Regions from separate parts of the Streptomyces sp. SD15 genome, predicted to be linked through region 1. Evidence: riboswitches for the same ligand, from Rfam matches in the RefSeq annotation. Region 1 holds a riboswitch; each other region holds the start of a gene.
The links. A riboswitch is a leader RNA that binds a small molecule or an ion and turns the genes downstream of it on or off. The one in region 1 is predicted to bind cyclic di-AMP.

Region 1 (7,715 bases):
GACCAGAAGTGTGCGCTCCTCGCTGGAGAACGGGCGCGGTTGGTCGAGGGAGATCACGCACACCCCGACCGGGTGGTCGGATGCGATCAGAGGCAGGAACGCCCATGCCTTCTTGCCGCCCGCCGTGGGATTGCCGCCCAGCTGCGGGTAGTGCGACGCGAACTCCTGCGGAGAGGAGAAGAACTGCGGGATACGGCTGAGCATGGCGTCCATGATCGCGCTGCCTGCCGAGACGGGCTGGTTGTTGAAGAGATCGGTGAACTCTTGCGCATAGCCGACGCTGCCGACGACACGCGTTCGCCCGTCCTCGATGACCTGCATCATCAGCCCAGCCGCGCCGAACGGTGGCAGTACGTGCCGGGCGACCGCGTCCACCACGCCCTGCGCGCCGATCGCCTTGGCGAGCGCCGCTGTCAGTTCCCCTATGCGGGCGGCCCGGTCGGCCTGCGCGCGGGCGGCCGTATCGCGCTCGACGTCCCGCATCAGCTTTTCGTGGATATCGGTGAAGAAGAAGGCCAGGCCGTCAGGGAGCGGGACCAGTCGCAGGTGGCACCAGCGCCGGGTCCCCGGTGCCAGGAAGTCCAGGCCGGTGGGCTTCGGCCGTGCGGCGGTCTCCTCGCAGAGGGCCCGCAGACCGGGGACCTGTAGGGCAGTGACGTCCCACAGCAGGCGGCCGACCAGCTCCTGGCCCAAGCCCAGTACTCGCTCCGCCTCCTCGTTGAGGAAGGTGATGTGCCACTGGTGGTCGAGGGTGAGAAAGCCGTCGCTCATGTGACGCAGCGCGTGGCTGATCGTGTCGCGAGCGCTGCGGGACCCGGTGGAGTCCCATACGGTGCCGACCACGCCGACGGGCTGATCGGCGTGCGCCAGTTTCACCTGGCCGCGTACCTGGACCCAGCCGATCGTGCCGTCCGGGTGCCGCACCCGGTACTCGGTGCCGTACGTGCGCCGATCGCGCAACGCCTTGTCGACCTCGGAGGTCACCAACGGCCTGTCGTCGGGATGGATGAGGTTCAACCATGTTTCCGCCCGCCCGTCGAACTTCTCCGGATCGAGCCCGAGCACGCTCATCGCCGCCTCGTCCAGGTCCACCTCGTCGGTGGCCATGGTCCACTCCCAGGATCCGACGCGTACGGCCTCCAGCGCCTGTTGCAGAAGCGGTCCGGGCCGCAGTTCCCGAGGTGGTGGCTCCTTGGGCAGGAGGGGGCGGCCCAGTCGTACGGCGATCCAGGCGGCGACGGCGTTCAGGAAGGCCCACTGGTCGGGTTCGGGGGCGCGGCGGGCCTCGGTCAGGACGGTGAGTGCGCCCAGTGGTCTGTCGGGGCCGGGCAGCGGGACGGTGGCGACGCTGTCGGCCGGGTCCGTGCCCGTGGTCGTCCCGGGGGCCGGTTTTGCCTGCGGGGCCGCGGCCAGCCAGACGCTCCTTTCCTCGCGTACGGCGCGGACCGGTGGCAGGCTTCCGTCGTCCGGGACGCGCTCCCAGGGCTCGGTCATCGTCGGGGGCAGTCCGCTGCTCGCGAGCAGGTGCAGCCCGCGCAGGCCCTCGGGCCCGCCCACATGAACCATGCCGCCGACCCCGCCGAGCTCGGCCACGACCTGTTCCAGAGCGAGACGGAGCGCCTCGGTCACCGCCACGTCGTCGTCGATCGCACGGAGAAGGGCCATCCGCGGATTCATGAGATCAATATACCGAGAGCGGAAAATCCTAGTGATGTGACGGTGGGGATGTATGTAGCCGGCCTCGCCGCGGCTGGGCTATGATCGATCTTGTTGAACGGCCCGCCGGAACTCCGGTGGTCAGCCTGGCGTTGGTGGTCCAAGGAAAGACGTCCCGCTTCCTGCGGGGAGATGCAGGTGCAAGGCCTGCCCGGCGCTCCATACAGCCCCGCCTCCGGTACTCCGGAGGCGGGGCTTGCTTGTTACTGAGTCGCGGTGCCCGCCCGCGTCCGAGCGGACCGCGGCGCACCGGCGGCCTGACCCTCGGCGTCACGCCAGACCCAGTGCCGACCGGTGCTGCCCATATCCGCGCCCTGGTGCGGCCACGTCAACGGCGCCTCGTTCTGGATGTTCAAGGACTACTTCGCGCTCGTGGCCGGCCGGGCTTCACGCCGGCCGTACGGCACTGTGGATCGCCGACGATCCGGCGTAGAAGATCGACTCCTCGCGTATGTACGCCCCTGGGCTCGGCGCGTGGATCATCATGCTGTTGCCGGTGTACAGGCCGACGTGGCCGACATCGCCGGAGAAGAAGATCAGGTCGCCGGGCTGCATGTCGGCGAGGGCGACCGCTGTGCCGGCGGTCGACTGATCGTGCACGGTACGGGGGAGTGCGACCCCGGCGGCCTTCCAGGCGGACTGGGTGAGACCGGAGCAGTCGTACGAGTCCGGTCCGGTCGCGCCCCAGACGCACGGTCTGCCGATCTGTCCACGGGCAAAGGCGAGTGCCTCCGCGGCCTTCCTGCCGTATCCCGACTCCGACCCGCTGCCGGTGCTGATGAAAGCTGCGGCGCCGGTTGAATGGCCTGCGACGACGCTTGTAAAGGCCGCGTCGACGCTTGTATAGGCCGTGTCGACGCTTGTATAGGCCGTGTCGACGGTTGTACTGGCCGTGTCGACGGTCATGTCGGCGCCGAGGCCGGCCGGTTGCTGCCACAGCCACGCCTCACCGGCTTGGCGGGGAGCCTGTTCTTCGGAGGTGCGCCAGGTGTCCTCGGCCCGGGGCTCGATCGCCGGGAGCTGCGCACTGTGCTGTGCGGCGTGCTTGGACAGCAGTTCACGGGCCGTGGCGAGCTTTTGCTGGATCTGTTCCTTGGACGTCCTCAACGAGGTGTGCGGAGGCTCGATGGCCAACGCGGGCAGGGCCTTTGAGGCCTCCTCCTGGCGTGCCTCCCGCGCGACCGGCAGCGCGGCCATGGGCCCGGCGGTCAACTCCGCCACGGGGCCGGTGGGCACCCCGGCTGCGGGCCCGGCGGTCAACTCCGGGACGCGCGGGCCGGACACTTCCCGTCCACGGCCGGTGAGTTCGTCCTGCGGACGCCCCGCAGGGCCCGTGGGCCGCGCGTCGGCCGCACGGTTCGGCATTCTGTCGGCCGGCAGCCGGGCCGGCACGGTCGGGCCCAGCCGCGCGCGCCCCACGTCGAACCACCGCTTGGCTACGTTGTTGTCGAGGGCGGGATCGGTGCGCGGGCGCCCGTTGCCGGGTGCCGGATTGCCGCGTTGGCGTGATCCGGTGGTCGTGGCGCGGGTCGCGTTGTAGGTCCCGGTGGCGGTCTCGGCCCGGTTGTAGAGGCTGTTGATCCGCTGCTGGACCTCTTCGCGGCTCGGCTCGTCGTTCCCTGCCGACGGCGTGGCGCCGGCGGTCCGGGCAGCCTGGGCCTCAGAGGTGAGGGCCGCGGCCGGGAGGGCGGAGTCGCGCATGCCAGGGAGGCTCATGCCTCCAGGACGCGGGGTGCGTTCCGGCGCCATGGGGGGACGTACTCCTTCCGTGCTCCGCCTACCGAGTTGGCTGTCTGGTTCGGGCGAACGGTTCGGAAGGTATGCCCTACGGCCCGTGCCCTGGTGGGCAGTTGGGCCGATTCACCCCAAGGTCGGTTGGGTCTCCGGCTGTTTTGGGGTGCAGCGGACTCGGCGGAGGTCGCACAACCCGGCGAGGTTCGCCGGAGGGAGTCGTGCGGCCTGCCTGCCAATCTAGCCAACTTGTGTGCCTCACGTGAAGGTTGAAGCGTGAAATGTCCCATATGCATTTCCGACCTGGTGAATTGGGCATGAGGAGAGGGTGTCCGCGCCCCGGCCGGCGACTCCTCGACCCCGCTCCCAAGGCCGCACCGGCGAGTGGGGCAGGTCACCTCGGGATCTGCTGCTCGAACCAGACGACCTTGCCCGTGCTCAGTCTCGTAGCTCCCCAGCGCCACGCGAGTTGATTGACCAGGAACAGGCCGCGGCCGCCCTCGTCGCCTGGCTCGGCGTGCCGCATCCGGGGCACCTGGGGCGAGTCGTCGGTCACCTCGCAGCGGACCACGTCCGAGCGGAGCAGCCGCAGGGCGATGGGCCGGGAGGCGAAGCGCACGGCGTTCGTCACGATCTCGCTGACCATGAGTTCCGTCGAATCGAGCAAGGATTCCAGGCCCCAGCGGCGCAGTGCCCTGCGGGTCAACCGCCGTGCCTGTCCCGCGGTCAGCGGGTGGGGGGCCAGGAACCAGTACCCCACGCTGTCCGCGGGGAAGCCCTCGAATCGCGCGATGAGCAGCGCGATGTCGTCGTCCCGGACACCCGGGCCCAAGGTGTCCAGCACTTGGTCGCACAGCGGTTCCAGTGAGGAGGTGACGAGCCTGTGGGCTGTGCCTTGGAGGTGGGTGCGCAGAGCCGCGACGCCTGTACCCACGTCTGTTTCATGGGACTCGACGAGGCCGTCGGTGTACAGCAGGAGGGTCGCTCCGGTGGGCGCGGGCATCTCCACCGATTCAAAGACGACGCCGCCGACGCCGATCGGAGCGCCCGGCGGGACGTGCAGTACCTCCGCGCGGCCGTCCGGGTGCAGGAGTATCGCGGGCGGGTGGCCGGCGTTCGCCAAGAGCAGTCGCCGCGATATCGGGTCGTAGATCGCGTAGAGGCAGGTCGCCATGTGGTCGCCGCCAAGACGCTGGGCCTGCTCGTCGAGGTGGTGCAGGACCTCGTCCGGAGGCAGGTCGAGCCCGGCGAGGGTCTGCACGATGGTGCGCAGCTGGCCCATGATCGCGGCGGAGGTCATGGAATGGCCCATGACATCGCCGACGATCAGGGCGATGCGATTGCCGGGCAGGGGGATCGCGTCGTACCAGTCGCCGCCGACCTGCGCGGTCTTCGAGGCCGGCAGATAACGACTGGCCAGTCGGACGCCGGTGGGCTCGGGCAGCGACGACGGGAGCATGGTGCGCTGCAGCGTGTCCGCCACGGCGGCCTCGTGTCCGTACATCACCGCCTTTTGGACGCCGAGAGCGGTATGCGTCGCGAGCTGGGAGGCGACGAGCAGGTCGTCACCGGTGAAGGCGGCGCGCTCCGGCCGGCGCAGGAGAACGACGATGCCCATGGCGTGGTGGCGGCCGTGCAGCGGGGCGATGATCAGCCTGCGGCCCGGCGGGAGCGTTCCGGGCGTACTCGCCACGGGCCCTAGCAGCTCGGCCACCGCCGACGCGATCCCCGGTACGTCGCCGAACGCCGGCCCTCCGGCCAGCAGCAGCTGTGCGAGTCGTCCGGTGACCGTCGGACGCACGCACTCGGCCACACCCGAGGGCTGGGGGAGGATCTTCGGCGCAGGCCTCACGGACCGCTCTGCGTCCGGAGTCGCGGGCGCCCGGTCGATGCTGTGCAGCTGGAGGACGACGGGTGCGGCCGACTTCTCGTCCCCCACCGGCAACGGGTCCCGCAGATGGATGAATATCGCGTCCGCGAACGTGGGGACGGCCGCCCGGCGCAGTTCCCGGAGAGTCTCGTCCAGATCCATCCCGCGGGCGATCCGCCGAGTTGCCACGTCGAGATACCGAAGCCGGTCGGTCTGCGAGCCGGTACTGACCGACACCGCGCCCTGCGAAGGGTGCGGATCCGGAGCTTCGGTGCCTGGCACGCGTCGCCCGGTGTCGGAAGAGGAGGGGGAGATGCGCGCCATCTTTGGCTGCCCGGCATGTGGCTGCCCGGCATGTGGCTGCCTGGCTTTTGGTTGCGGGGTTTTTGGCTGCGTGGCCCGGTACCCGGCACGAGGGCCGGGCGGTGGAGGCGGCTGGGGTGTCTGAGGCGTACGAGCGTCCCACGAGCCCATGGGTGCGGCGGGTGCGACAGGCCTCGTCCCACTCGCCGGGCCGTCCGATCGCCGGGCGGCCTCGGCGGGGTCTCCATGGGGGGTGTGGTGCTTCGTCACGCGTTTCGTCCCGTCGAGTGGGTGCCGCGGGCCCATGGTGTCGCATCGTGCGTTCTCAGTCGCGCCTCCTGCAGCAGAGGAAGACCTGTTCCTCGGGCGGGACGTCGGTGACCGCCGGGGCGAAGGTGTAGGAGGACTCCTTGACGATCTCGAAGCCTCCGGTCTCGATGACCTCGCGCAGGTCCTCCTTCAGGTAACCGGAGACCCGGATCGTGTTGCCGAGGAACGGGATCGAGAAGTCGTCCACATCGGCTTCCACCATCGAGAGGATGAACAGGCCTCCGGGTACCAGAAGGTGGCGGACCGTCAGCAGCGCGAGGGGGATCTCCGCGCGCGGCAGCATCAGGAGGGAGAAGAAGGCCGCGACGGCGTCGAAGCGGCCCAGGTCGCGAGGGCCGCCCGGTCGCAGGTCCGCGAGATCCAGCCGGTGGAACGTCGCACCGGGGACGTGTTCCTGGGCGAGTCCCACCATCCCGCCGGACAGGTCGATGCCCACGACCTCGAAGCCGGCGTCCGTCAGCTGGCGTGCGGTCGGCACTCCGGTGCCGCAGCCGAGGTCCAGCACGCGGGCGTCTGCCTGCAGGGAGCCGATCAGCCATTCGCCGGCGGAAACCTGACCCTCCTTGTGCGGGAAGGCCTCGTCGTAGTGGTCGCCGATGGCGTCGAAGGCCTCGGCCTGACCTGTGCGGTCAAGTCGTATACTCGCGTAATAATCCGGCCCATTGTCCCTATTGCTCATGAAAGTAACCTTTCATTGGGCATATTGGAGTATTTCACACTCGGATGAATGATTGTGGAGGTCGTCCCTAGTTGAATCAGCACGGATGATAGCCAGCCGCGCACAGTGCGTAGGCAAGGACTTTCCCTTTGTTCATCCGCAGCAGTGGTCCGGAGTCGCAGGGTCCTGGGCGGTGGGCGTGGTGCGTGGCGTATGGCACGAGACAGGTGCGGGGACGTCGAGGGCCGGGTTGCGGTCGAAGAACCCGTCGGGTTCCAGCCGCAGCCGGGCCCGGGCCACCGGCATGACCGGCCATTCCTCGGGGCGCGGAAAGTGGTGGGAGCCGACCGTGGCCCACAACACCAGGTCCGTGCCGTCCAGGGAGCGGTCCTCCTGCTGCCACTTGTGCACCCCGTCCGCGCCCGGCTCGGCCTGGTTGGGGTACTCGCCGGCGACGAAACGCCGGTCCGGGTCGTAGGCCGTCGCCCACAACTGCCGCCCCACGAACGGGGCGCGGCGGGCGCACACGCTGTCCTCCCGCACCGGCAGCACCGCGGTGTTCTCCAAGTGCACGCGGTACGCGGTCGGTTCACCCATCCGGTTGACGGCCTCGGTGCTCTCCACCCGCCAGTGCAGGGCACGGGAGGGATCGGTGCGCCGACCGCCCTCCGCCTCGCTGAGGATCGGACGCAGCACGGTTCGGGCGGCGTTGCCGTACGGGTCGAGGTCCGGGTCGGTCTCGTGCTCGGCGGTCACCTCGACCAGGCGGTTGCGGGGGCCGTCCACCGCCATGTCGAGGCGGACGGCGAAGAAGTGCTGGTGGTTGGTGACCGCGACGTTCGGGGCGACCCGCCGTGCGTACGGGGTCTCCTCGCCCTCCGCCACACCCGTGGCGGACAGGATGCCGGTCATCTTGATCTCCAGCATCACCGAACCGTCCTGGTACAGCGACCAGTAGAAGCCGTAGTCGTAGTTGGCGACGGTGGCGAACGCCGAGATGATCAGTCGGCGGGAGCGGCGCACCTCCGTGCGGCCGGTACGGCCGTCGTGGTGCTTCCACAGGATGCCGTCGTCCTCCTCGTGCACGCATACGGCGTTGGGGATGAG
Region 2 (7,715 bases), on a different contig from region 1:
GCGCACGGCGGGCCTCGAGGTGCCGCTGCCGCAGGGCGAAGGCGTCGGGTACGAATTGCTGGCCATGGCCGCGCACGCCGAGGCCGAGGGCGTGGACCCGGAGGCGGCGCTGCGGGCCGCGGCCCGGGCGTATCGGGACGCGATCCGTGCGACGGAGGGGAGCCGAGCTTGATCTTTATCTTCGGGTTGCCCGAAGTTCGGCAAGGGTTTCGGCGCCTTCGGCGCGTTCGGCGCGTCTGATGGTCCTTCCCTCGTCGTAGCGGGGTGCCGGGCGGCGGTTCCTGGTTCCGGGCGCGGCACTTCTCGGCGGCACCGGGAACGAGGCGGTACGACCGGCCTGGGCTCCCCGACGGGGCAGGGTTACGAGCTCGGGGCGCGCCCGGACGGGTTGTGCCAGTTCGGTTGCGGCCGGTCGAGCAGCCACTCCGCCGAGCCCAGCGGTCGGGGGCGCTCCTGCCCGCTGGGCGGCAGCAGGTCGTGGAAGATCCGCTCGGGCGGGGCGCCGAGCGCGGGAAGAGCCTCGCCGATGTCCTCGACGAGCTTGGGCGGACCGGCCAGATAGACGTCCTGCCGGGCCCAGCCGGCCCGGTTGCCCAGCGCGGTCAGCAGCCGTTCGGTGGCCTGGGTCCTGGGGCGGCCGGGCGCCGGGGTGATGAACGTGACCGTGAGCCGGGTGAGCCGGGCCTGTAAACGCTCCACGGCGGACCGGTCGTAGAGGTACGAGGTGTCCCGGGCGACGAGGAACAGCCTCACCTCGTGTGTGGCGTCGAGTTGCTGCAGCAGCGCCTTGACGGGGGCCCACCCCGTGCCGGCCGCGATGAAGGTGAGCGGCCGCACGATGGGCGTGCGCAGGATCAGCCCGCCGCCGGGCGCGCCGAGCCGCAGGATGTCGCCCGCCCGGGTGCGCCGGACCAGGGCGGTGGAGAGCACCCCGCCCTCGACACGGCTGACGTGCAGGTCGAGGGTGTGGTCGGCGCGGGGCGCGTTGCCCAGTGAGTACGGCCGCCAAATGCCCGGCAGATGGGGGATGTTGACGCTGACGTACTGGCCGGGGAAGTAGCGGAGGCGGTGCTGCGGTCGCAGGGTCAGCACGACGAGATCCTCGCCGTGCAGCGCCCGGTTCACGACCTCGGCATCCCACCAGGGCGGTTCACCCGCGTGCTGCGCCTCCCACGCGCCCTGGAGCATGACGTTGGTGATCGCCCCGTACGCCTCACCCCAGGCCTTCTCGGTCTCCGCGTTCCACGTCGACCCCGCGACGACGGCGAACGCGGCGAGCAGACTCGCCCCCACGGCGGCATAGTGTTCCGGCTCGGCCAGATACTTCCGGTGATCCCGCCCCAGCTCCCGCAAGTAGCCCGGCAGCGCCGGATCCTCCAGCCGCTCCATCACATACGTGAGCGCCGCGAACAACCGGTCGCGCTGCCGCTGCATGTCCTCCGGAAAGTCCAGCGGGAAGAGCCCGCGGACGTCCGGGTGGTGCCGGAAGAGATGCGAGTAGAAGTACTTGACCGCGAACTCGGCGCGTCTCTCGACGACCGCGAAACTGGATCTGAGTATTTCGGGGTCCACGGCGCGATTTAGGGAGGTGATGAGTCGCCGAGTCAAACGGCAGGTCATGTACGGAGAGTCTGGGGTGAAGCGGGCGCAAGGCCATCGCGGCGGGGCGCGCGCCCAACCCGGTTTCCGATGGCTCCTGGCGGCGAACCACGGAGTTGCGGGCGCCGTACCTCCGGATACCGTCAGGGCGTGACCGACCAGCCCCCACCGTTCAGCCCCGCCCCCGAACTCTTCACCTGGGAGTTCGCCACCAACCCCTACCCGGCGTACGCCTGGCTCAGGGAGCACGCGCCCGTGCACAGAACGCGGCTCCCCAGTGGGGTGGAGGCCTGGCTCGTCACCCGTTACGCGGACGCCAAGCAGGCGCTCGCCGACGCGCGGCTGTCCAAGAACCCGGCCCATCACGACGAACCCGCGCACGCGAAGGGGAAGACGGGCATTCCGGGGGAGCGGAAAGCCGAGCTGATGACGCATCTGCTGAACATCGATCCGCCGGACCACACCCGGCTGCGGCGGCTCGTCAGCAAGGCGTTCACGCCGCGGCGGGTGGCGGAGTTCGCGCCGCGTGTGCAGGAGCTCACCGACCACCTCATCGACCAGTTCGCCGACAAGGGCTCCGCCGACCTCATCCACGAGTTCGCGTTCCCGCTCCCCATCTACGCCATCTGCGACCTGTTGGGCGTCCCCCGCGAGGACCAGGACGACTTCCGGGACTGGGCGGGGATGATGATCCGGCACGGCGGAGGGCCGCGGGGTGGGGTCGCGCGGTCCGTCAAGAAGATGCGCGGATACCTCGCCGAGCTCATCCACAAGAAGCGCGAGGCCCTCTCCGACACGCCCGCCCCCGGCGAAGACCTCATCTCCGGCCTCATCCGCGCCTCCGACCACGGCGAGCACCTCACCGAGAACGAGGCCGCGGCGATGGCCTTCATCCTCCTGTTCGCAGGTTTCGAGACGACCGTGAACCTGATCGGCAACGGCACCTACGCCCTGCTCACCCACCCCGAGCAGCGACAGCGGCTGCAGGCCTCCCTCGCCGCCAAGGAGACGGCGCTGCTGGCAACCGGTGTCGAGGAACTCCTGCGCTACGACGGCCCCGTCGAACTCGCCACCTGGCGGTTCGCGACCGAGGCCGTCAACATCGGCGGGCAGAACATCGCGCCCGGCGACCCCGTTCTCGTCGTACTCGCCGCGGCGGATCGCGACCCTGAACGGTTCGACCGGCCGGACGCGCTCGACCTCTCCCGCCGTGACAACCAACACCTCGGCTACGGCCACGGCATCCACTACTGCCTCGGCGCTCCCCTCGCCCGACTGGAGGGGCAGACCGCGCTCGCCACTCTCCTCACCCGCCTCCCCGACCTCCAACTCGCGGGGGATTCAGCCGATTTGCGCTGGCGTGGCGGTCTCATTATGCGGGGATTGCGCACGCTTCCGGTGGAGTTCACACCGGGTCCGTAGGCATGTCGGGATCACGATCATCCGGTCACGAAAAGGTGACGGACGCTCAACTCTGTGATCTTCACGTGATCTGCGCTGCATCGACTTGTGACAAGTGTTCGGGTGCGGATACGTTCACTCGTCAACGCGGCTCATACGTCGCGCAGTCATCTGCTGTCACGCGAAAGGCTTCCGCATGCTCTCCGGGAACGGCCGCCATCGTCGCCCCCGTCAGGCTCCGGCCCTCATCGTCGCGGCAGGAGTGACCGGATCGGCCATCGCCATCCCGTTGCTCGGTGCCACCGGTGCGAGTGCGGCCGACGGCACCACATGGGACCGGGTCGCGGAGTGCGAGAGCGGCGGCGAGTGGAGCGCCGACAACGGCAACGGGTACTACGGCGGCCTGCAAGTGACCCAGGAGAACTGGGAGAAGTACGGCGGCCTCACCTACGCGCCCAGCGCCGACCAGGCCAGCCGCTCGCAGCAGATAGCCCTCGCCGAACGGCTTCTTGACGACAAGGGCCTCGTGGCCTGGCCCACCTGCGGACCGCTCTCCGGGCTCAGTGCGAACTCGGCCGAGTTCGAGGTCGACACGGGTGTGGTGGACGACGCGTCCGGCTCGTCCAGCTCATCCGGATCGTCGAATTCATCCGATTCTTCTGATTCGTCCGACTCGTCCGACTCGCCGTCGTCGGGCTCGACTTCGTCCGACTCGCCCTCGGGTGCGGCCGGGAACACGACGAAGGCCGCCACGTCGTCCGGCACCGAGGGTGACTCCGACTCTCAGCATTCCAACAGCCCCTCCACAGCCACGGCGAAGAGTGACGAGTCGGACAAGTCGGGTCAGAGTGACGACTCGTCGAGTACGTCCGAGGGTGCGACGACCGGCGCCGGGCGCCACCGCGGCGGCAGTGCCGACGAGGACACGAGCGGTAGTGCGACCGGCAGTTCGGTGGACGGACGTACCGGCGACTCCTCCGGCCGGCATGCCTCCCGCGACTCCGGCGCATCCCGAGACGTCGTCGACGGCTCGTACGTCGTCCGCGTCGGCGACAATCTCTGGACCATCGCCGACTCCCTTGACCTCGAAGGCGGATGGTCGGAGCTGTACGCCGCGAACGAGGGGACGGTCGGCGCCGATCCGGACCTCATCCTCCCCGGTCAGAGCCTTGCAGTTAGTGCTGAATCGGGCGAAAAGCAGCGGTAGTTCACGTCATGGTTCGACGTGGAATGTCCGGTTTGGTGAGACTGAGACATGAGTCTCAGAAGCCCTGATCGTCTTTGAAATTCCGCCGATTACCTGCCTACGGTCATCACCGCTCGCCACAGCGGGCCCCGACGATCGCAACGCCGAATCCTGCCAGCGGCCGTACGGGAACAGTCGACGCGTCAAGCGCCGTAGGCAGGAGCGGGGGACCCAAGGTAAGTGCCACGCCCGGTAGTTGACCGGGAGTGGCTTGGGGTGAAGACGTGCGCCGAGAGCGCGCGGCCGGGCACTCACCCGCCCGAACCCGACAGCTCACCTCGCAGGCGTCGGTGAGGGGATCACTCCATGCTGCTCAGCAAGGGCAAGCACCGCCGCCCGTCCAAGGCGACCCGTATCGCCACGCTCGCCGGTGTCACCGGTGTGGCCATCGCCGCCCCGCTGATGGCGGCCGGCAACGCCTCCGCCGCCACCGACTCCGAGTGGGACGCCGTCGCCCAGTGCGAGGCCGGCGGCAACTGGTCCATCAACACCGGCAACGGCTACTACGGCGGCCTGCAGTTCTCGGCCTCCACCTGGGCCGCGTACGGTGGCACCGCCTACGCGTCCACCGCCGACCAGGCCTCCAAGTCCCAGCAGATCGCCATCGGCGAGAAGGTCCTCGCCGGGCAGGGCAAGGGCGCCTGGCCGACCTGTGGCACGGGCCTGTCCAGCACCCCGTACAGCGGCGGTACGAGCAGCAGCGCGCCCTCCACCGCGTCCTCGGCCGACACGCAGAGCGCGAGCACCGGCACGAGCACCACCCGTACGACGGAGCAGCCCGCCTCCCGTTCGGCGGAGCGCCCGGCCGCCGAAAAGACCGTCTCCACCCCGACCGGCGAGAAGGTCGCGAAGGGCGACGGCGAGTACAAGGTCGTCGCGGGTGACTCCCTCAGCACGATCGCCGAGAAGAAGAACGTCAAGGGTGGCTGGCAGCAGCTGTTCAAGCTGAACAAGGACATCGTCGACGACGCGGACTTCATCTACCCGGGTCAGCAGCTTCACCTCAGCTGACCTCGGCCGGCCGGGGGTGACCTCGGCTGCCCTCAGCTGAATGACAGCCCCCTCATAAGAGGGGTCTCCACACTGGAGACCCCGATGAGGGTCCCCCCGTCCCCCCGGGCTCCCCGCTCCGGCGCGTGTTCCCCCGTACGCGCCGGAGCGGGGCTTTTTGTTCCCCCGGGGAACAATGTTTACCCTCAGTTCTGCCCAAGAGGTGGTCGACCGGCTGGCCGATCCCTCCGGGCCGGTTAGGCTCATCTCGCGTAGCCGAACGAGGCTCCGCGCCGTGCGGGCCTCGCGGCCCCGCGTACCCGCGTCACATCCCAGAAGGAGATGCTCGTGCCGTCCATCGACGTCGTCGTAGCCCGGGAAATCCTGGACTCCCGAGGCAACCCCACGGTCGAGGTCGAGGTTGGCCTCGACGACGGCAGCACGGGTCGTGCCGCCGTTCCGTCCGGCGCCTCCACCGGCGCCTTCGAGGCCATCGAGCTCCGTGACGGTGACCCCAACCGTTACCAGGGCAAGGGTGTCGAGAAGGCCGTCCTCGCGGTCATCGAGCAGATCGGCCCGGAGCTCGTCGGCTACGACGCCACCGAGCAGCGCCTGATCGACCAGGCGATGTTCGACCTGGACGCCACCGACAACAAGGGCTCCCTCGGCGCCAACGCCATCCTCGGCGTCTCGCTCGCCGTCGCGCACGCCGCCTCCGAGGCGTCCGACCTCCCCCTCTTCCGCTACCTGGGCGGCCCGAACGCGCACCTGCTGCCCGTTCCGATGATGAACATCCTGAACGGCGGGTCGCACGCCGACTCGAACGTCGACATCCAGGAGTTCATGATCGCCCCGATCGGCGCGGAGTCCTTCTCCGAGGCCCTGCGCTGGGGCGCCGAGGTCTACCACACCCTCAAGAAGGTGCTGAAGACCAAGGGCCTGTCCACCGGCCTCGGTGACGAGGGCGGCTTCGCCCCGAACCTGGAGTCCAACCGCGCCGCGCTCGACCTCATCCTCGAGGCCATCAAGCAGGCCGGTTACATCCCCGGCGAGCAGATCGCGCTCGCGCTCGACGTCGCCGCGTCCGAGTTCTACAAGGACGGCAAGTACGAGTTCGAGGGCAAGTCCCGCTCGGCCGCCGAGATGACCGAGTACTACGAGGAGCTCGTCTCCGCGTACCCGCTGGTCTCCATCGAGGACCCGCTGTACGAGGACGACTGGGCCGGCTGGAACGTCATCACCGAGAAGCTGGGCGACAAGGTCCAGATCGTCGGCGACGACCTCTTCGTCACCAACCCGGAGCGTCTGGCCCGCGGCATCGAGGAGGGCTCCGCGAACGCCCTGCTCGTCAAGGTGAACCAGATCGGCTCGCTGACCGAGACGCTGGACGCCGTGGAGATGGCCCAGCGCAACGGCTTCAAGTGCATGATGTCCCACCGCTCCGGCGAGACCGAGGACGTCACCATCGCCGACCTCGCCGTCGCCGTGAACTGCGGCCAGATCAAGACCGGCGCCCCGGCCCGCTCGGACCGCGTCGCCAAGTACAACCAGCTGCTGCGCATCGAGGAGATCCTCGACGACGCGGCGGTGTACGCGGGTCGCAGCGCGTTCCCGCGCTTCAAGGGCTGAGCGTTCCCGCAGTTCCGCTTTGCGGACCATGGGCACAGCAAGGGCTGAGCGTTCCCGCAGTTCCGCTTTGCGGACCATGGGCACAGCAAGGGCTGAGCGTTCCCGCAGTTCCGCTTTGCGGACCATGGGCACAGCAAGGGCTGAGCGTTCCCGCAGTTCCGCTTTGCGGACCATGGGCACAGCAAGGGCTGAGCGTTGCAGCCGTAGGAAGCGTCGTACGTACGTCCCCGTACTCGGTCCCGTACCGTGTGCGGGGACGTACGCACGTCCAGGTGGGTACAGGTATCGGGGAGGCGGGACTCATGGCCGTGAAGGACCGGGACCGGTTCTCCACCGCGACCAGGCTGCGGCTGCTCGGCGAGCAGACGGCCGCCCGGGTCTACCGCTCCCAGACCAAGCGCCAGGCCCGCCGTTCCCGGCTGACCGGGCGGGCCGCGCTCCTCGCCCTCGTCATCTGTTCCCTGATCGTGGCGCTCGCGTACCCGATAAGGCAGTACGTGTCCCAGCGCGCCGAGATCGCCGACCTGGAGCGGCAGCGGGAGCAGGCCCGGGCGCGGGTCGAGCAGTTGCGCGACCTCAAGGCACGCTGGCAGGACGACGCGTACGCGGAGCAGCAGATCCGGGAGCGGCTGCATTATGTGATGCCGGGCGAGACCGGATACGTCGTGATCGACCCGGACGCGGCGAAGCAGTCGCGGACGAACCAGGGGGCGGCAGCCCGGCCCTGGTACGCCAACGTCTGGGACGGCGTCGACAAGTCCGACCGCTCCGACCGGTGAACCGTCGAAGTGACGAAGTGACGAAGAAAGAGACTTGAGCACAGGCATGGAAACGCCCCCGCCGCCCACCC
Region 3 (7,715 bases), on a different contig from region 1:
GATGTGCGCGGGCGGCGGGGGCGGCGGCAACAGGGAGGAGGGCATCAGAACCTCTCGAACGGCCGGACGGGACGGCCGACGCTACCGCGATCCGCCCGCCTGCCCCATCACGCCCTGTCGGTTTCGGCCGCGCGCCCTCATGCCCTCACGCCACCCGAGTGGCCCCCGCGAACGGCATCTCGTCGACCGGCGCCACTCGTACGGGCGCCGACGGATTCGGGGCGTGGATCATCATGCCGTCACCGACGTAGATCCCCACATGGCTGATGCCCGAGTAGAAGAACACCAGGTCACCGGGGAGGAGTTCGGAACGTGAGACCCGGGGGCCGGCGTTGATCTGGGCGTACGTCGTGCGCGGCAGCGAGATGCCCGCGGCGCGGTACGCGGCCTGGGACAGCCCCGAGCAGTCGAAGGCGTCGGGTCCGGTGGCGCCCCAGACGTAGGGGCTGCCGAGCTTCCCGTAGGCGTACGAGACGGCCGCCGCCGCACGGGAGGTGGGGGCCGCTGCGGAGCCGGACGGCATGGGGCCCAGGTCCCGTGCGGCGGAGCGCGAGGCGTGCTGCCCCGCGTACCCGGCCGCTCCGGTGCCTCCAAGCCGCGTGCGCTGCTCGTCGGTGAGTTGCGACAGCAGCCGCCGCGCCGCGTCCAGCTTCCCGGTGATGGTCTGCTTGGTCCGCTTCAGTTCCGCCTGGCGCGACTTGAGCGAGGTCAGCTCGACATGTGCGGCCCCGCGCAGCTGTTCGATCTCCCGCAGCTGCTTGCGTACGCGGCCCACCGCCTGCGACTGCCGGCTTCCGGCCCGCTCGGCGTACGCGGCCCCTTCGAGGTACTGGTCGGGGTCGTCGGAGAGCGCGAGTTGCAGCGCGGGGTCGAGGCCCCCGCTGCGATACTGCGCCGTGGCGATCGCACCCAGCGATTCCCGCGCCGAGTTGAGCCGGTCCGCCTTGCGCGCCGCCTCGTCCTGCAGCGACCTCAGCCGCCGCCCCGCCGTGTCGGCCTTCTCCTTGGCGCCGTTGTACTTCTCGGTGGCTATCTCCGCCTCCTCGTACAACTTGTCGACCTTGGCCTTCACCTGCGCCGGGGACAGTTGCGGCTCCGCGTGCCCCGTCCCCTCGAAGCCGGTCGCCGTCGCCGCTCCCGCGAGGGCGATGGTCACGGCCGTGCGGGCCGTGTTCCCGCCGAGCGAACTCTGTCTGGGCTTGCGGTGCGCTGCCACTAGGGCCCACATCCTTCCCGGGGGCTTCCGTACGACCGCCGAGGCGAGACGACCGCCAGGACGAGCGCGGTCAGCCCTTACGCGTCCGGCGGCGGCCTACACAGGGGGAGCGGGCCGCCGCCGGACCTTCTCGGCGGTGGTGTCCGGCTGCCGCCCCTGGCCCGGGCGGCGGTGGGGAGCCGGTCACCTGGTGGAGGACGCTAAACCTGAGAGTGATGCCTTGGTAACACCATGTACGGAACTGGCGTGACTGGATCGCCGGCTGACCGCATCAGGCCGTGATCCCGGCCCGGCGCGGGCGACTTCGCACAGCGTGATGACCGATGGGGTGGTTCCGGGACGACCGTGGGTTCCCGGGTGCTAGGGGTCTACATGGGGTGGGCCGGTGACAAGGAGGATGGGTAGCGCCGATTAGGGTCGTGCGCAGTGCTCCTGATGGCCTGTGCATCCTTGGTGCGACTGGGTATCACGGGGTGGTGCTCAATGTGGTGCGATCAGGTTTTTGTGGCACTTTCCAGTGACGGTGCGTCTGTGAGGTGCAGGAGCGTGATGGTGGGCCCGGTAACGTGCGTGCCACTGCGAGGCCGGTGGGAGCAGCAATCACGATTCCGGTCTCCTTGAGAATCCGCCCCGTGCCCAGGAAAGCGACGCGGGGTCCCCGCCCCGCCCGGGTCCACACCGGAGCGGAAAGCGTCCGGCGGGGCGGATACCGCAGCCTCCGAATCGCCGCAGCCGGCAGCGCCACAGGCGGCAGGTACCGCACACGATGAGCACCCGCACCGCACCCGGCGGCGACGGCCCACGGTCCACCGGCAGGCGTCCACACCCCGCCCGGCACGACGGACCGCTTCCCGGCATCCAGGAAAACCCAGGATCGCCCAGGGAACCTCAGCTCATCAGCGACGCTCCGGTTTCATGGACGTACTCATCCATCTCGAGGATCCGCCGCCTGCCGCGGACGCGACGGCTCCCGCCGCGATGGCCAGCCAGGCCGCGACCGCGATCCACAGCAGTACCTGCCCGGTCCCCCTGAGCCACGGGACGTCGGCGGCGGCCGCGACCGACAGGGCCGCTGCCGCAGTCATCCCCATCGGGAAGACCGTCGCCCAGCGCCGCACGTCGTAGCGCGGGCGCGGCCACCCCAGCTCCGCGAGGACCAGGACGCCGTACCAGCCGAGGGAGAGCACGGCCAGGGCGAGGGTCACGGCGCGCAGCACACCGCTGTCGTCGTCGTTCCACAGGTAGGCGTTCACATGGTGCGCGGCGATCAGCTTCGACCCGGCCAGCGCCGAGATGGCGAGCGCTCCGCCCGCGATCCAGTGGTCCCCGGTCCCCACGGCGATCTCCCGGAAGTCGAAGCAGAGCAGCGCCACCACATACAGCACGATCCCCAGCCAGAACAGCACCAGCGCCGTGTGCGCGAGCCAGTCCGCGTGTGTGACCGGGGCGAGCACCGCGCCCAGCACCGCGAGCCCCTGCGTGGCCACACACCCGAGGAACACGGCACCGGGCATACGGGGCCTGAAGCGCCGTACGACCAGGAAGAGCAGCCCCGGCCAGAGCACGGCCGAGAGGGCGAGCAGGGCCTCGGCCACTTCCTGCCGGCCCAGTGTGGTGAGCCGGGTGCCGAGCACGGTGGTCGCCGCGACCGCGGTGAGCGCACCCGGCGTGCCGGCCTCCGCCACCCACCGCACCCGCTCCCGCAGCAGCCGTACGACGAAGTCGGCGGCGAGCCCGAGCCAGGCGACGGCCGTCAGGACCAGCGCGATACGGGACAGGGTCTCGTGGCCGGTCTCATACAGCCCGACCGAGATGATGCCGGTGGCCATGACGGCGGCTCCGTCGCTCGGTGGACGCCGCGCCCACCAGGCGCGAAGTCGGGCCCACCGGGTGCGGGGCGGGGAGGTGGCTGGCATGGGCCTGATGCTAAGGAACTTTGGACCGGTTGCCCGCGGGGCACGCGCGCGTGGAGCTCGACGAGTCTCACGCGCGCGTGCCCCGCGGCCAAGGCGTTACGCCGGACGCACCACGCTGTGGATGATCGACTCGCCGGCGTAGAAGATCGACTCCTCGCGGACGTACGTACCCGGCTTGGGGGCGTGGATCATCATGCCGTTGCCGACGTAGAGGCCGACGTGGCTGATGTCGTCGTAGAAGAAGACGAGGTCACCGGGTTTGATGTCGGAGAGGGCGACCGTCGTGCCCGCCGTGACCTGGTCCCAGGTGGTGCGCGGGAGGGTGACGCCGGCGGCCTTCCAGGCGGCCTGGGTGAGACCGGAGCAGTCGTACGAGCCGGGCCCGGTCGCGCCCCAGACGTACGGCTTACCGATCTGGGCGCGGGCGAAGGCGATGGCCTTGTCGGCCTTGGCGGTGTACGAGGCGTCGGTGGCCGAGGTCCCGGAGGAGCTGGAGCTTCCCGTGGTCGCGGACGACGAGTCCGTCTCCTGCTGGGCCGCCGCCTCCTGGCGCGCCTTCTCCTCCGCCTCCGCGGCGGCCTGCTGCTGCGCCAGCTCCGCCGCCTTGCGATCGGCCTCTTCCTGCTTCTCCTTCTCGATCGCCGCGAGTCGCGCCTTCTCCTCGGCGGTCAGCTTCGAGAGCAGTTCGCGCGCCTCGGTGAGCTTGCGCTGCACCTCCGTCTTGGACGTCTGCAGCGCGTTCTCGGAGGTGGTGAGCGTCTGCAGGCTCTGGGAGGCCTCCGCGCGCTTCTTCGTGGTGTCGGCCTGCTCGGTGATGTAGTCGTCGACGGCCGCCTTCTGGCGGGTGGTGAGACGGCTCATCAACTGGGTCTGGTCGAAGTAGTCCTGCGGGTCGTCGGCCAGCAGAAGGGTCGCGGTGTCGGGGGTGGTGGCGCCGGTGCGGTACTGGGCCGCGGCGAACGAACCCAGCTCCTCACGTGCGGTGTTGAGACTCTCGGTGCGCTGGGCCACGTCGTCGAGGAGGGCGTCGACGCGCTTCCGCTGCTTGGCGGTCTTCTCCCTGGTCGCGTTGTACTTCTCGGTGGCCGTCTCGGCCTGGTGGTAGAGGTCGTTGACCTTCTTCTCGACCTCTTCGATGCTCGGCTTGGGCTCCGCCGAGGGCGCGGCGTTGGCCGTCTGGGAGAGCAGGGCCATGGAGGTGAGGGCCGCCGTGGCGAGGGCGGGAGTCCGTATGCCCGCTACCCGCGCGCCCCTGGAACTCCTCTTGTGTTGCGACGCCAAGAGAGGCGACTCCTTCCGTGATCCGCCTACCGAGTTAGCTGTCGGGTTCGGGCGGGTACTTCCGGAAGGTTTGCCCTACGGTCCTTGTCCCCCAGGACAGTTGGACCGATTCACCCCAAGGTCGGTTGGGTCCCCGGCTCCGACTGCCTTACGGCGCACCGGACTCGGCGGAGGCCGCACGGCCCGGCGACGTTCGCCGGTGAGTGTCGAGCGGCCTGCCCGGCACGCTAGCCAATGCGTGTGGCTTCTGTGAAGTTTGATGTGCGATATGCCCGATACATTTTCGTGACCTTATTCGGTGGCGTTGTTGTGCGCGGGAAATCCTGGGGGGATAACTGGTGGTTTTTCGCTTTCTGTCCATTCATTACTGGCGGATTGCCGACCGTAATGGAGCGATTCTGGAGGGTGATGGGGCGGCGACTGGGACGGCGACGGGGTGGTCTGCCCGTCCCGGGTCACGGAATCCGGTCGAGTTCGCGGGGTGGCGGCGGGGTGTCAGTGGGGCGGCCTAGACTCGGAGAGCGATGAGCAGCCTCTTTGATGACAGCTTCCTGGCGGACCTCAAGCCCTCGCGGGGCCATGAGGGAGAGCCCCCGCCGCCGCCCGAGGACGATCACGTACCGGAGCCGATTCCGGACGATCTGTTCGGCGGCAAGTTCGACGTGCCGCCGGACCGGGACGCGTACTACCGCGACGGCGCCCCGCGCCCCGCCGTGGACCCGGCCGCGCTCCTCGACGGGCTGAACGAGAACCAGCGAGCGGCCGTGGTGCACTCCGGCTCCCCGCTGCTCATCGTGGCCGGCGCCGGCTCCGGCAAGACCCGTGTGCTCACCCACCGGATCGCGCATCTGCTGGGCGAGCGCCATGTCCACCCCGGCCAGATCCTCGCGATCACCTTCACGAACAAGGCCGCGGGCGAGATGAAGGAGCGCGTCGAGCACCTCGTCGGCCCGCGCGCGAACGCGATGTGGGTGATGACCTTCCACAGCGCGTGTGTGCGGATCCTGCGCCGTGAGTCGAAGAGGCTCGGCTTCACCTCCTCCTTCTCGATCTACGACGCCGCCGACAGCAAGCGCCTGATGGCTCTGGTCTGCCGCGACCTGGACCTCGACCCGAAGCGCTTCCCGCCCAAGTCGTTCAGCGCCAAGATCTCGAACCTGAAGAACGAGCTGATCGACGAGGAGGACTTCGCCGCCCAGGCCACCGACGGCTTCGAGAAGACCCTCGCCCAGGCGTACGCGATGTACCAGTCGCGGCTGCGCGAGGCCAACGCGCTCGACTTCGACGACCTGATCATGACGACGGTCAACCTCCTGCGCGCCTTCCCGGATGTCGCCGAGCACTACCGCCGCCGCTTCCGCCACGTCCTGGTCGACGAGTACCAGGACACCAACCACGCGCAGTACGCGCTGGTCAGGGAGCTCGTCGGTCCGGCGACCGGCGACCGGCCCGAGGACGCGCCGCCGGCCGAGGGCGACCTCGAGCCCGCCGAGCTGTGCGTCGTGGGCGACGCCGACCAGTCGATCTACGCCTTCCGCGGCGCGACCATCCGCAACATCCTCCAGTTCGAGGAGGACTACCCGGACGCGACGACGATCCTCCTGGAGCAGAACTACCGCTCCACCCAGACGATCCTCAGCGCGGCCAACGCGGTCATCGAGCGCAATGAGTCACGCCGCCCCAAGAACCTGTGGACCAACGCGGGCGCCGGTTCCCACATCACCGGGTACGTCGCCGACACCGAGCACGACGAGGCGCAGTTCGTCGCCGACGAGATAGACCGTCTCACCGACGCGGGTGAGGCCAAGGCGGGCGACGTCGCCGTCTTCTACCGTACGAACGCCCAGTCCCGTGTTTTCGAAGAAGTCTTCATCCGCGTCGGCCTGCCCTACAAGGTCGTCGGCGGAGTCCGCTTCTACGAGCGCAAGGAGGTCCGGGACGTCCTCGCGTACCTCAGGGTCCTGTCCAACCCCGAGGACTCGGTCCCGCTTCGTCGCATTCTCAACGTGCCCAAGCGGGGCATCGGTGAGCGGGCGGAAGCGATGATCGACGCGCTCTCGCAGCGCGAGCGGATCAGCTTCCCGCAGGCGCTGCGCCGCGTCGACGAGGCGTACGGGATGGCGGCGCGCTCGACCAACGCGGTCAAGCGGTTCAACACGCTCATGGAGGACCTCCGTACGATCGTCGACTCCGGAGCGGGCCCGGCGACCGTCCTGGAGGCGGTCCTCGAGCGCACCGGCTATCTCGCCGAGCTGCAGGCCTCGACCGACCCGCAGGACGAGACACGCATCGAGAACCTCCAGGAACTCGCCGCCGTGGCCCTGGAATTCGAGCAGGAGACCGGCGAGGGTGAGGGCGGGGGCGAGGCGCAGGCATCGGGCGGACTCTCCGACTTCCTGGAGCGGGTCGCCCTCGTCGCCGACTCCGACCAGATCCCCGACGAGGAGGACGGCAACGGCGTCATCACTTTGATGACCCTGCACACCGCCAAGGGCCTCGAGTTCCCGGTCGTCTTCCTCACCGGCATGGAAGACGGCGTCTTCCCGCACATGCGCGCGCTGGGACAGGTCAAGGAGCTGGAGGAGGAGCGGCGCCTCGCGTACGTCGGCATCACGCGCGCGCGGGAGCGGCTGTACCTCACCCGGTCGGCCCTGCGCAGCGCGTGGGGCCAGCCCTCGTACAACCCGCCGTCCCGCTTCCTGGAGGAGATCCCGGACGCGCACCTGCAGTGGAAGCGCACGGGTGCGACAGCTCCGGTGTCGTCGGGTCCCGTCTCCGGCGTGGCGGCCTCGCTTTCGTCCTCGCGCTCGCGGTCCGCGGCGTCCGGTGCCTCCGGCTTCGCGACGCGCCGCGGGGTCTCCGAGAAGCCGGTGGTCTCACTGGCGGTCGGCGACCGGGTCACCCACGACCAGTTCGGCCTCGGCACCGTGGTCGGGGTGAAGGGCACGGGTGCGAACGCGGAGGCGACGATCGACTTCGGGGAGCCGAAGCCGAAGCGGTTGCTGCTGCGGTATGCGCCGGTGGAGAAGCTGTAGCCCCTCGGGGGCTCGCTGGTGGGGACCCGGCCGTTGCCTACGTCGGGTTCGGGGCCCGGCGGTTGGTTACGTCGGGTCCAGACCGTGGCTGCGCAGCCACGCCAGCGGGTCGATCGCCGAACCGCCGGCCGGGCGGACCTCGAAGTGCAGGTGCGGCCCGGTGGAATTGCCGGAGTTCCCGGAGAACGCGATCGTGTCACCGGCCTTCACGGTGGTGCCGGACGCGACGTTGTAGCTGGAGAGGTGGCAGTACCACGTCTCCGTGCC
Region 4 (7,715 bases), on a different contig from region 1:
GACGTACCGGGCCTGATCGTGAAGTTCGGCGACTATCCGCTGCACCACGGCGGAGTGGGCGCCATCCGAAGTCTGGGCCGCCTCGGCATACCGATGTATGCGATTGCCGAGGACCGTTACACGCCGACGGCGGCCGGACCGAGGAGCTCTCCGCCGACCACGTCATATCCGCAACCGGCTACCGTGTCGACATCGCCGCGATGGACTTCCTGGGCCACGAGTTGCGTACGGAGCTGGCGGTGAGCCGCGGCACGCCGAAGCTCGGCGCCGGGTATCGGTCCTCCGTTCCCGGGCTGTACTTCACGGGGTTGCCGGCGGCGGCTTCGTACGGGCCGGTGATGCGGTTCGTGTGCGGCACGGAGTTCGCTTCGCCGCGGGTGGCCAAGCATGTGGTGGCGGCGCACGGGTGAGGTGACCGTACGGGCGAGAGCGGCTCAACCCCTCGCGTCAGGGCTCGAGTTGGCTGTCGGCGGTCACAGACGTCGCAGTCGCGTCATCCTCCGGAGTGACATCCCACTCGGATTCGTTCGCGCTGTCCTGGACCATCCCGACCGCCGCGCTCACCTTCCACACACAGCGGAACCGCCCTGTACACCCAAGGGCGGTCACCGTACGCACGTGTCCGAATGCCATCAGGGCCGGGCAGGGTAGCCACGCTCCGTCACATGAATCCGGAGATCAGGCGCGTGCCGGCCGACGGAGAGTGACGAGTTGGGGTGCGGGCCGCTCCTCGTCGACATGCCACCGGCCAGTGGGGTGTCACGCCAGGGTCCTCGCCCCGCATGACCGTGCGGGCGGAACAGGACCTCGTACACCCCGTACGGTGAACGGCGTTGCTGACGGGATACCGGACGTCGTCCGGTTCACGCCGGGCCGATGAGTCGATCGATCCGTATTCTTCGGATCATGGCCGCTCCGACTGCATATTCACTTATCGCCACTGACCTGGACGGAACGCTGCTCCGCGGCGACGACACCCTCTCCGACCGGTCCCGGGCCGCGTTGGCGAGGGCGGTCGAAGCGGGCGCCAGGCACCTGGTCGTGACCGGGCGCCCGGCGCCGAGAGTGCGACCGCTCCTCGACGAACTCGGCGGTGCGGGGCTGGCGGTGTGCGGACAGGGAGCGCAGTTGTACGACGCGGGGGCGGCCCGCCTGCTGTGGTCGGTGACCCTGGACCGGGAGCTCGCGGAGACGGCGCTGGGCAAGATCGAGGCGGAGGTCGGGCTGCTCTACGCGGCGGTGGACCAGGACGGCGTGGACGGACTGACGCTCATCGAGCCGGGGTACGTCATGCCGCATCCGACCCTTCCCGCGGTACGGGTGGGCCGCCGTGACGACCTCTGGACAGAGCCGATCAGCAAGGTGCTGCTCCGTCACCCCTCGCTGTCCGACGACGAGTTGGCCTCGGCGGCCCGCGGCGCGGTGGGATCCTTGGCCACCGTCACCATGTCGGGCCCCGGCACCGTCGAACTCCAGCCATGCGGCGTGACCAAGGCGACGGGTCTGGCTCTCGCCGCCGAGCACCTGGGGCTGAGCCCCGACGCGACCATCGCCTTCGGTGACATGCCCAACGACATCCCCATGTTCGACTGGGCCGCCCATGGGGTCGCCATGGCCAACGCCCACCCGGAACTGAAGGCGGTGGCCGACGAGGTGACCCTGTCGAACGAGGAGGATGGGATCGCGGTGGTGCTGGAGCGGTTGTTCCGGAGCGGTTGTTTCCGGGGCGGTGTCTCCAGTGCGGTGGTTCCGCGGTCGGTGGGCCCCGTTTGACGTCGTTCAGTAGGGCCCGTTGACGTTGTCGATCGAGCCGTACTTCGCCGCCGCGTAGTTGCAGGCCGCCGTGATGTTCGCGACCGGGTCGTAGGGGTCCATCGACGTGCCGGGCACGTGGTAGGCCTTGAACGTCGGGTCGATGACCTGGAGGAGGCCCTTGGAGGGGATGCCGGCCGCGGCATTGGAGTCCCAGTTGTTGATGGCCAGGGGGTTTCCGGAGGACTCGCGCATGACGTTGCGGTAGATACCGTTATAGGTGCCCGGTATGCCGGATTTGGCCATGATGTCCAGCGACTGCTTGATCCAGCCGTCGAGGTTGTTGGTGTAGGTCTTCGCCGAGGCGGGGGCGGCCGTGGTCGCCTTGGTGGCGGCTTTGACGGTCTTCGTGCCCACCGTCAGCGTGAGGCCCGGGCGGAGCGTGGTCGGGTCGGCGCCGATGACCGCGCTGTTGGCCTCGTACAGCTTCTTCCAGCCACCGCTCTTGGGGTACTTCGCGGCGATCGTGCCCAGGGTGTCACCCGCGACCACCTTGTACGTGATGAGCTGGACCTGAGGGGTGGCGCCGGCGGGGGCGGCCTGTGCGCCGGTCGCGCCCAGGATCGGGAGAACGAGGGCGGCTCCGCCCGTTGCCGCGGCGATGAAACCGCGGGTGAGGGTGCTGGTCCTGGGGTGGCGGTGCTGACGTGCGGCCATGGTGAATTCCTCTCGGGCGCCTGCGAGGTGAGCTGTCGGGTTCGGGCGGGAGGTGCCCGGCCGCGATTGGGTGCGGCTTCACCCCTAGCCGCTCCGGAGTCCGGATCGGCGATGTGCTTGGGTCCCCCGCTCCTGCCGTGCGTGCGGGTGGGTGGGGATTCCGGACGGCGGCAGGATTGGGTGGTCCGTCCGGATCGACGTGAACGTATGCGAGAGCACATGTCGGAAACAAGGCCTGATTTCCCGGTGTAGATCGCTTTCTCCTGGTCAACGCGAGGGATGAATTGCCCGATTATTCCGGAACGTGACGCTCAACTTGCTTTCCGCAAAGGGGGAATAGCTGAGCGGCGGGAAGGGTTCTCGCGCGTTCGGGCGTGACTCATTTCACGCGACCAAGCATGAGTAAAGCGGCAATGGGAGCAACTCGGGCATTACGCTTCGCGCGTCCAAGCGGCAGAGCCGTCGGGTGGGGCCGGCCGCACCTCCCGCATCGACAGGTCTGTGTCCGGGTCGTCGTCCGGGAGCCGGCACGCGTTGGGCTTGAAGTACAGGCCGTAGGCCCAGTATTCGGGGAGTTCGTGGCACATCAGGTCGGGGTAGCGGGCGAACTCCCGGCCGCTGTAAGCCCTGTTGATTCTCGCGACCGCTTCCGCCCGCGCGATCCCGAAGCGCGTCACCATCTCGTGGGCCATCTCGCGGAAGTACGCGAGCATCCCCTCGTCGAGGTACATGAGGAATTCTTCGGTCCGTGCCACGGTCCTCAGAGCTACCCCATCGCGCCGCCGGGACTCCAGTGGGGTGCTGCGTCGGCGACGGCCGCCGTGCGGGGGAATCTCCTCTCCCACGTCCTATGGAAGACCACCTCGTTGCCGTCCTTGCAGATCAGTTCGTTCGACGTGATGAAGTCCTCGGCGTCGCAGGTGATTTCGGAGTGCGCCTCGACTGTCGCGTTCCATGCCAGGTCCGGGCGGTGGAGGCGGATCGACCAGTCCGAGCGCGCGCGGGCGCTCAGTGGGTCGACCTCCTGGATCGTGTACATCTCCCGTGCGTCCTCCGTGCATTCGAGGCCGTCCGGGTAGACGCGGGTACCTCCGTGGCGGGGGTCGACCTCCAGGCGCCACTCGCCCTTCGCCACGTCGCGTACGACGACACGTTCCGGGCGGGGTTCGTCGAAGGTGGTCGGGGAGGCCACCCCGAGGGGTTCGGACTGCTCGGGCTCCTCGAAGGCGATCGAGGGGTCCGACTCGCGTGCGCGTACGGGAAGTTCGAGGGAACTCCCGTTCGGGTCCAGGGTGAAGCCCGCCTCCGAGCCCGGCTGGGGCCAGATCCACGGCCAGTACGCCGAGGAGACGGAGAGACGGATGCGGTGCCCCGGCGGGAACGCGTAGCCGATACCGGTCAGGTCGAAAACCACATCCTCCGTAGAGCCCGGTTTCCAGGAAACTGCCTGGTCACGGCCATGGCGCGCGGACAGGTTCAGTGCACCCCGGGTCACCAGGGTCGAGGCGCCGTCGGGAGCCACGTCGCAGACCCGGGCGATCACCTGGCCCAGGGGTGAGTGGGATGTCAGACGCAGACGGAGCCTCGGGCAGCCCAGGATCCAGGTCTCCTCCGGGGCCTCGAACTCGAAGCACGCGGATCTCGCGTCCTCCTCCCGCTGATTGGGCGGCAGGTCGGCGTCGTTGCCGAAGGGGGAGAAGCGGCCCGCGTCCACACCGGTGTGCTGGGGGGAGCGCACCAGTACCGGTGCTCCCTGGAGTGGGTACGAGATCGGGGTCACGGAGGGAGAGGGCCAGGCGGCGTCGCCCACCCAGCGGCCGGGGAGGGCGGGGTAGGTCGTGGCAGGGGCGTGCGCGTCCATGACGTAGGAGCGCAGGAGTGGTTCTGACATCACGCTCGGGCCGGTGCTCGGGCCGGTGGACGAGTCGGTGGACGGGCCGGTGGACGGGCCGGTGGACGAGTCGGTGGACGGGTCCGGGGGCGAGCCGGGCGTCTTGAGCCAGTGGTCCCACCATCGCAGCGTTTCCTGCAGGAAGCCGATCGCCGGACCCGGCGGGAGACCCCTGTCCGGGTACTCGTGGCACCAGGGGCCGATCAGGCCGCGTACGCGGTCCGGCGGGAGGTTCTCGATCAGCCGCAGCACCGTGTCGCGGTACGGGTCGTGCCAGCCGCCCACCGCGAGGACAGCCGCCCGGATCGCGCCGTAGTCCTCGCGGACACTGCCGTGGCGCCAGTACGCGTCGCGGGTCTGGTGGGCCAGCCAGGTGTGAACGTACGGGTCCACCGCCTTCAGCCGCTTCACCCACATGTCGCGCCACATCACCCGGCCAATGTGCACCGGGTCCGGCGGTCGGGCGACGAACGCGAGCATCGTGGCCGCCCACGCGTGCGTGTCGACGGCGAGGACGGAACCTCCCATGTAGTGCACGTCGTTGTCATAGCGATCGTCCGTCGAGCCGACCGTGACGATCGCCTTGAGCGACTCGGGCGCGCGGGCCGCGATCTGGAGGGAGATGGAGCCGCCCCAGGAGATGCCGAACATGCCCACACTGCCGCTGCACCAGGGCTGGGCGGCCAGCCAGTCGACCACGTCCACCCCGTCGGCCGGCTCGATCTGCGCGTACTCGTCCGTCGGCATGCCCTCCGAGTTGCCGTGGCCACGGACGTCCACGCGGACGGACGCGTAGCCGTGGCCCGCGTACCAGGGGTGGCGCTGCCAGTCGCGGGGTGCGGTCCAGTCGGTGAGGCGGAACGGGAGGTATTCGAGGAGGGCGGGTACGGGCTCGTCGGTCATCGGGCGCCATACGCGTGCGTACAGACGGGTGCCGTCCGGGAGTGGGATCCAGAGGTCCTCGTGAGTCGTCTCGTACGGGAAGGACGTACGGATGTGCGGGTTCAGCGGGTTCATCGGGGTGACCTCGGGGGAGTGGGTGACCTCGGTGGACGGGGTGCGCGGTGTGGTGCGGCCGGAAGGTGAGGGAAGCCCGAGACTGGGGCCATATGGACGAGCGTTCCCTACGCGACTGCGCCCTGAAGCGTCACCGTGTTCCTATGCCTCGTGTCCCTGTGCCTCGTGTTCGTATGGCTCCATTCGATCCGGATATATCGATTCATACCAGCAGATCAAGGACATACCGCTCATGCCTCGATGTCGCCCTGGCGCGGCGCAATCCGTTGCTCGGCGTGGGGCTGTCTGCCGCTCGGGGGGCATCGGGTGGCAAGCGAGGGGGAAGTCGGGAGGAAGTCGACAGTGGGGACGGTGGGCGCTCGTGGTGATCGAAACGTGACCGGATACGCTGACTTGAGTGATGGCAGCGACACATCGACAAACCGTGTCATCGACCGAATGATCGACCGAGTTCGCCATGTGATCGTCAGCAGACAGGAGAACCTCTCGTGACCGTCGTCGGGCCGTTCGGGCTGAGCGTGCGGGACCAGGCTCTCGAAGCCGATATCCAGGCCGGGTTGACGGCTGTGGAGGAGGGCCTGCTCGAAGTCACCAAGAGCGAGGTCCCCTTCATCACGGAGGCCGCGCAGCATCTCCTGCGGGCCGGGGGGAAGCGGTTTCGCCCGCTGCTCGTGATGCTCGCCGCGCAGTTCGGGGATCCGTACGCGCCGGGTGTCGTGCCCTCGGCCGTGGTCGTCGAGCTGACTCATCTCGCCACGCTGTACCACGACGACGTCATGGACGAGGCGGACGCGCGGCGCGGAGTGCCCAGTGCGAACAACCGCTGGGGCAACTCGGTGGCCGTCCTCACCGGCGACTTCCTCTTCGCGCGCGCGTCGCACACCCTGGCCGACCTCGGGCCCGAGGCCGTCCGCATCCAGGCCGAGGCGTTCGAGCGGCTGGTCACCGGGCAGATCCTGGAGACGGCGGGGCCGCGCGACGGCCGCGATCCGGTCGAGCACTACCTCGACGTGCTCAGCGGCAAGACCGGGTCGCTGGTCGCCGTCGCATGCCGGTTCGGCGCGATGATGTCGGGGGCCGACGAGACGGTCGTCGACGTGCTGACGCAGTACGGGGAGCGGCTCGGTGTCGCCTTCCAGCTCGCGGACGATGTGCTGGACATCGCGTCCGACTCGCGCGAGTCGGGGAAGACGCCGGGGACGGATCTGCGCGAGGGGATCGCCACGCTGCCGGTACTGCGGTTGCGTGAGCGGGCGGAGCGGCTCGGCCTGGCGGAGGACATCGCGCTGTGCGAGCTGCTCGACTCCGATCTGACGGACGACGCCCGGCACGCCGAGGCGCTCTCGCTGCTGCGGGTCCATCCCGCTCTCGAGCAGGCGCGGCGGGACACCGTGCGCTACGCGGAGGAGGCCCGGGCGGCGTTGGTTCCGCTGCCCGAGTGTGACGCGAAGGCGGCGCTGGTGGAGCTGGTCGATGCGGTGGTGCACCGGGCCGGGTGAGGGTTCCGCGAGCGCAGGACGGACCGTAAGTGTAGGTGGCGCAGGTCACACTCTTAGATTGAGTCCAAGCTCAGATCCATTCCGTAACCCTCCCCAGAAGCTGACGCAGGGGGCGTCGGCTGACATACGGGGAGAAAACAGAATCATGGGATCTAACGCCCGATCCGACGCCGGATCCACCGCTCGATCCACCGCCCGACCTGATGTCCGATCCGACGCCCGACCCGACGCCACGTTTCCGCGGCGTCGTAAGAGCCTGATCCTGGCCGGTGTCGCGGTGGCCGCCGCGGCAGGTGTCGCCGCCGCTGTCATCCCGGCGGTTGCCGACAGCGGCAGCCACGGGAGCAAGAGTCACTCCGCGCACGGCGACCAGACCATCGCCGTGCAGAGCGGAGTGATGGGCGGCACCGGGGGCACCATCTTCGCCACCAGCCTCAACGGCGCCAACGAGGTGCCCGTGCAGGGCGGCCCCGCCGTCGGCGACAAGGACGGCGCGGCGCTGGAGTTCATCAAGGTCAAGGGCGACAAGGTGTCCGTCGCCGTGACCTGGCGCGGCACCGGCAAGCCGACCCTGCTCCACATCCACCAGGGTGCCAAGGGCGCCAACGGCGGAGTCAAGGTCGACTTCACCAAGCTGCTCGGGAAGATCAAGGGCCACCATGTGGTCGGCACGGTGAGGGTCAAGGACGCCGCCCTGCTCGAGCAGTTGAAGAACGATCCGGGCGCGTTCTACGCCAATCTGCACACCGCCGAGTTCCCGGGCGGAGCCGTGCGCGGTCAGCTCCACAAGGTCACCGGCTCCTTCGACTTCCGGGACGCCCTCGACAACTTCCAGGCCT

Region 2: another riboswitch for cyclic di-AMP. It lies ahead of ACX28W_RS13750 (transglycosylase family protein); the one in region 1 lies ahead of ACX28W_RS07200 (C40 family peptidase).
Region 3: another riboswitch for cyclic di-AMP. It lies ahead of ACX28W_RS36780 (C40 family peptidase); the one in region 1 lies ahead of ACX28W_RS07200 (C40 family peptidase).
Region 4: another riboswitch for cyclic di-AMP. It lies ahead of ACX28W_RS17180 (LysM peptidoglycan-binding domain-containing protein); the one in region 1 lies ahead of ACX28W_RS07200 (C40 family peptidase).

The regions. Positions count from the first base shown of each region.
Region 1 covers NZ_JBTLMO010000005.1:153,463-161,177, reverse strand. Annotated here, with positions in the region: gene ACX28W_RS07205 (SpoIIE family protein phosphatase) at 1-1,677, opposite strand, end outside; gene ACX28W_RS07200 (C40 family peptidase) at 2,104-3,417, opposite strand; cyclic di-AMP (ydaO/yuaA leader) riboswitch at 3,475-3,640, opposite strand; gene ACX28W_RS07195 (SpoIIE family protein phosphatase) at 3,842-5,641, opposite strand; gene ACX28W_RS07190 (class I SAM-dependent DNA methyltransferase) at 5,946-6,629, opposite strand; gene ACX28W_RS07185 (primary-amine oxidase) at 6,762-7,715, opposite strand, start outside.
Region 2 covers NZ_JBTLMO010000011.1:145,082-152,796, reverse strand. Annotated here, with positions in the region: gene ACX28W_RS13770 (nucleoside triphosphate pyrophosphohydrolase) at 1-172, shown strand, start outside; gene ACX28W_RS13765 (globin domain-containing protein) at 361-1,572, opposite strand; gene ACX28W_RS13760 (cytochrome P450 family protein) at 1,750-3,021, shown strand; gene ACX28W_RS13755 (transglycosylase family protein) at 3,197-4,207, shown strand; cyclic di-AMP (ydaO/yuaA leader) riboswitch at 4,385-4,548, shown strand; gene ACX28W_RS13750 (transglycosylase family protein) at 4,553-5,257, shown strand; gene eno (phosphopyruvate hydratase) at 5,579-6,865, shown strand; gene ACX28W_RS13740 (FtsB family cell division protein) at 7,168-7,644, shown strand; gene ACX28W_RS13735 (DUF501 domain-containing protein) at 7,691-7,715, shown strand, end outside.
Region 3 covers NZ_JBTLMO010000057.1:28,333-36,047, reverse strand. Annotated here, with positions in the region: gene ACX28W_RS36795 (hypothetical protein) at 1-45, opposite strand, end outside; gene ACX28W_RS36790 (C40 family peptidase) at 146-1,216, opposite strand; gene ACX28W_RS36785 (tellurite resistance/C4-dicarboxylate transporter family protein) at 2,113-3,132, opposite strand; gene ACX28W_RS36780 (C40 family peptidase) at 3,229-4,413, opposite strand; cyclic di-AMP (ydaO/yuaA leader) riboswitch at 4,422-4,593, opposite strand; gene pcrA (DNA helicase PcrA) at 4,938-7,448, shown strand; gene ACX28W_RS36770 (M23 family metallopeptidase) at 7,515-7,715, opposite strand, start outside.
Region 4 covers NZ_JBTLMO010000015.1:87,957-95,671, reverse strand. Annotated here, with positions in the region: partial or broken gene ACX28W_RS17195 (ATP-grasp domain-containing protein) at 1-135, shown strand, start outside; partial or broken gene ACX28W_RS17190 (NAD(P)/FAD-dependent oxidoreductase) at 132-410, shown strand; gene ACX28W_RS17185 (HAD family hydrolase) at 907-1,773, shown strand; gene ACX28W_RS17180 (LysM peptidoglycan-binding domain-containing protein) at 1,780-2,469, opposite strand; cyclic di-AMP (ydaO/yuaA leader) riboswitch at 2,472-2,590, opposite strand; gene ACX28W_RS17175 (hypothetical protein) at 2,901-3,224, opposite strand; gene ACX28W_RS17170 (CocE/NonD family hydrolase) at 3,236-5,377, opposite strand; gene ACX28W_RS17165 (polyprenyl synthetase family protein) at 5,866-6,876, shown strand; gene ACX28W_RS17160 (CHRD domain-containing protein) at 7,022-7,715, shown strand, end outside.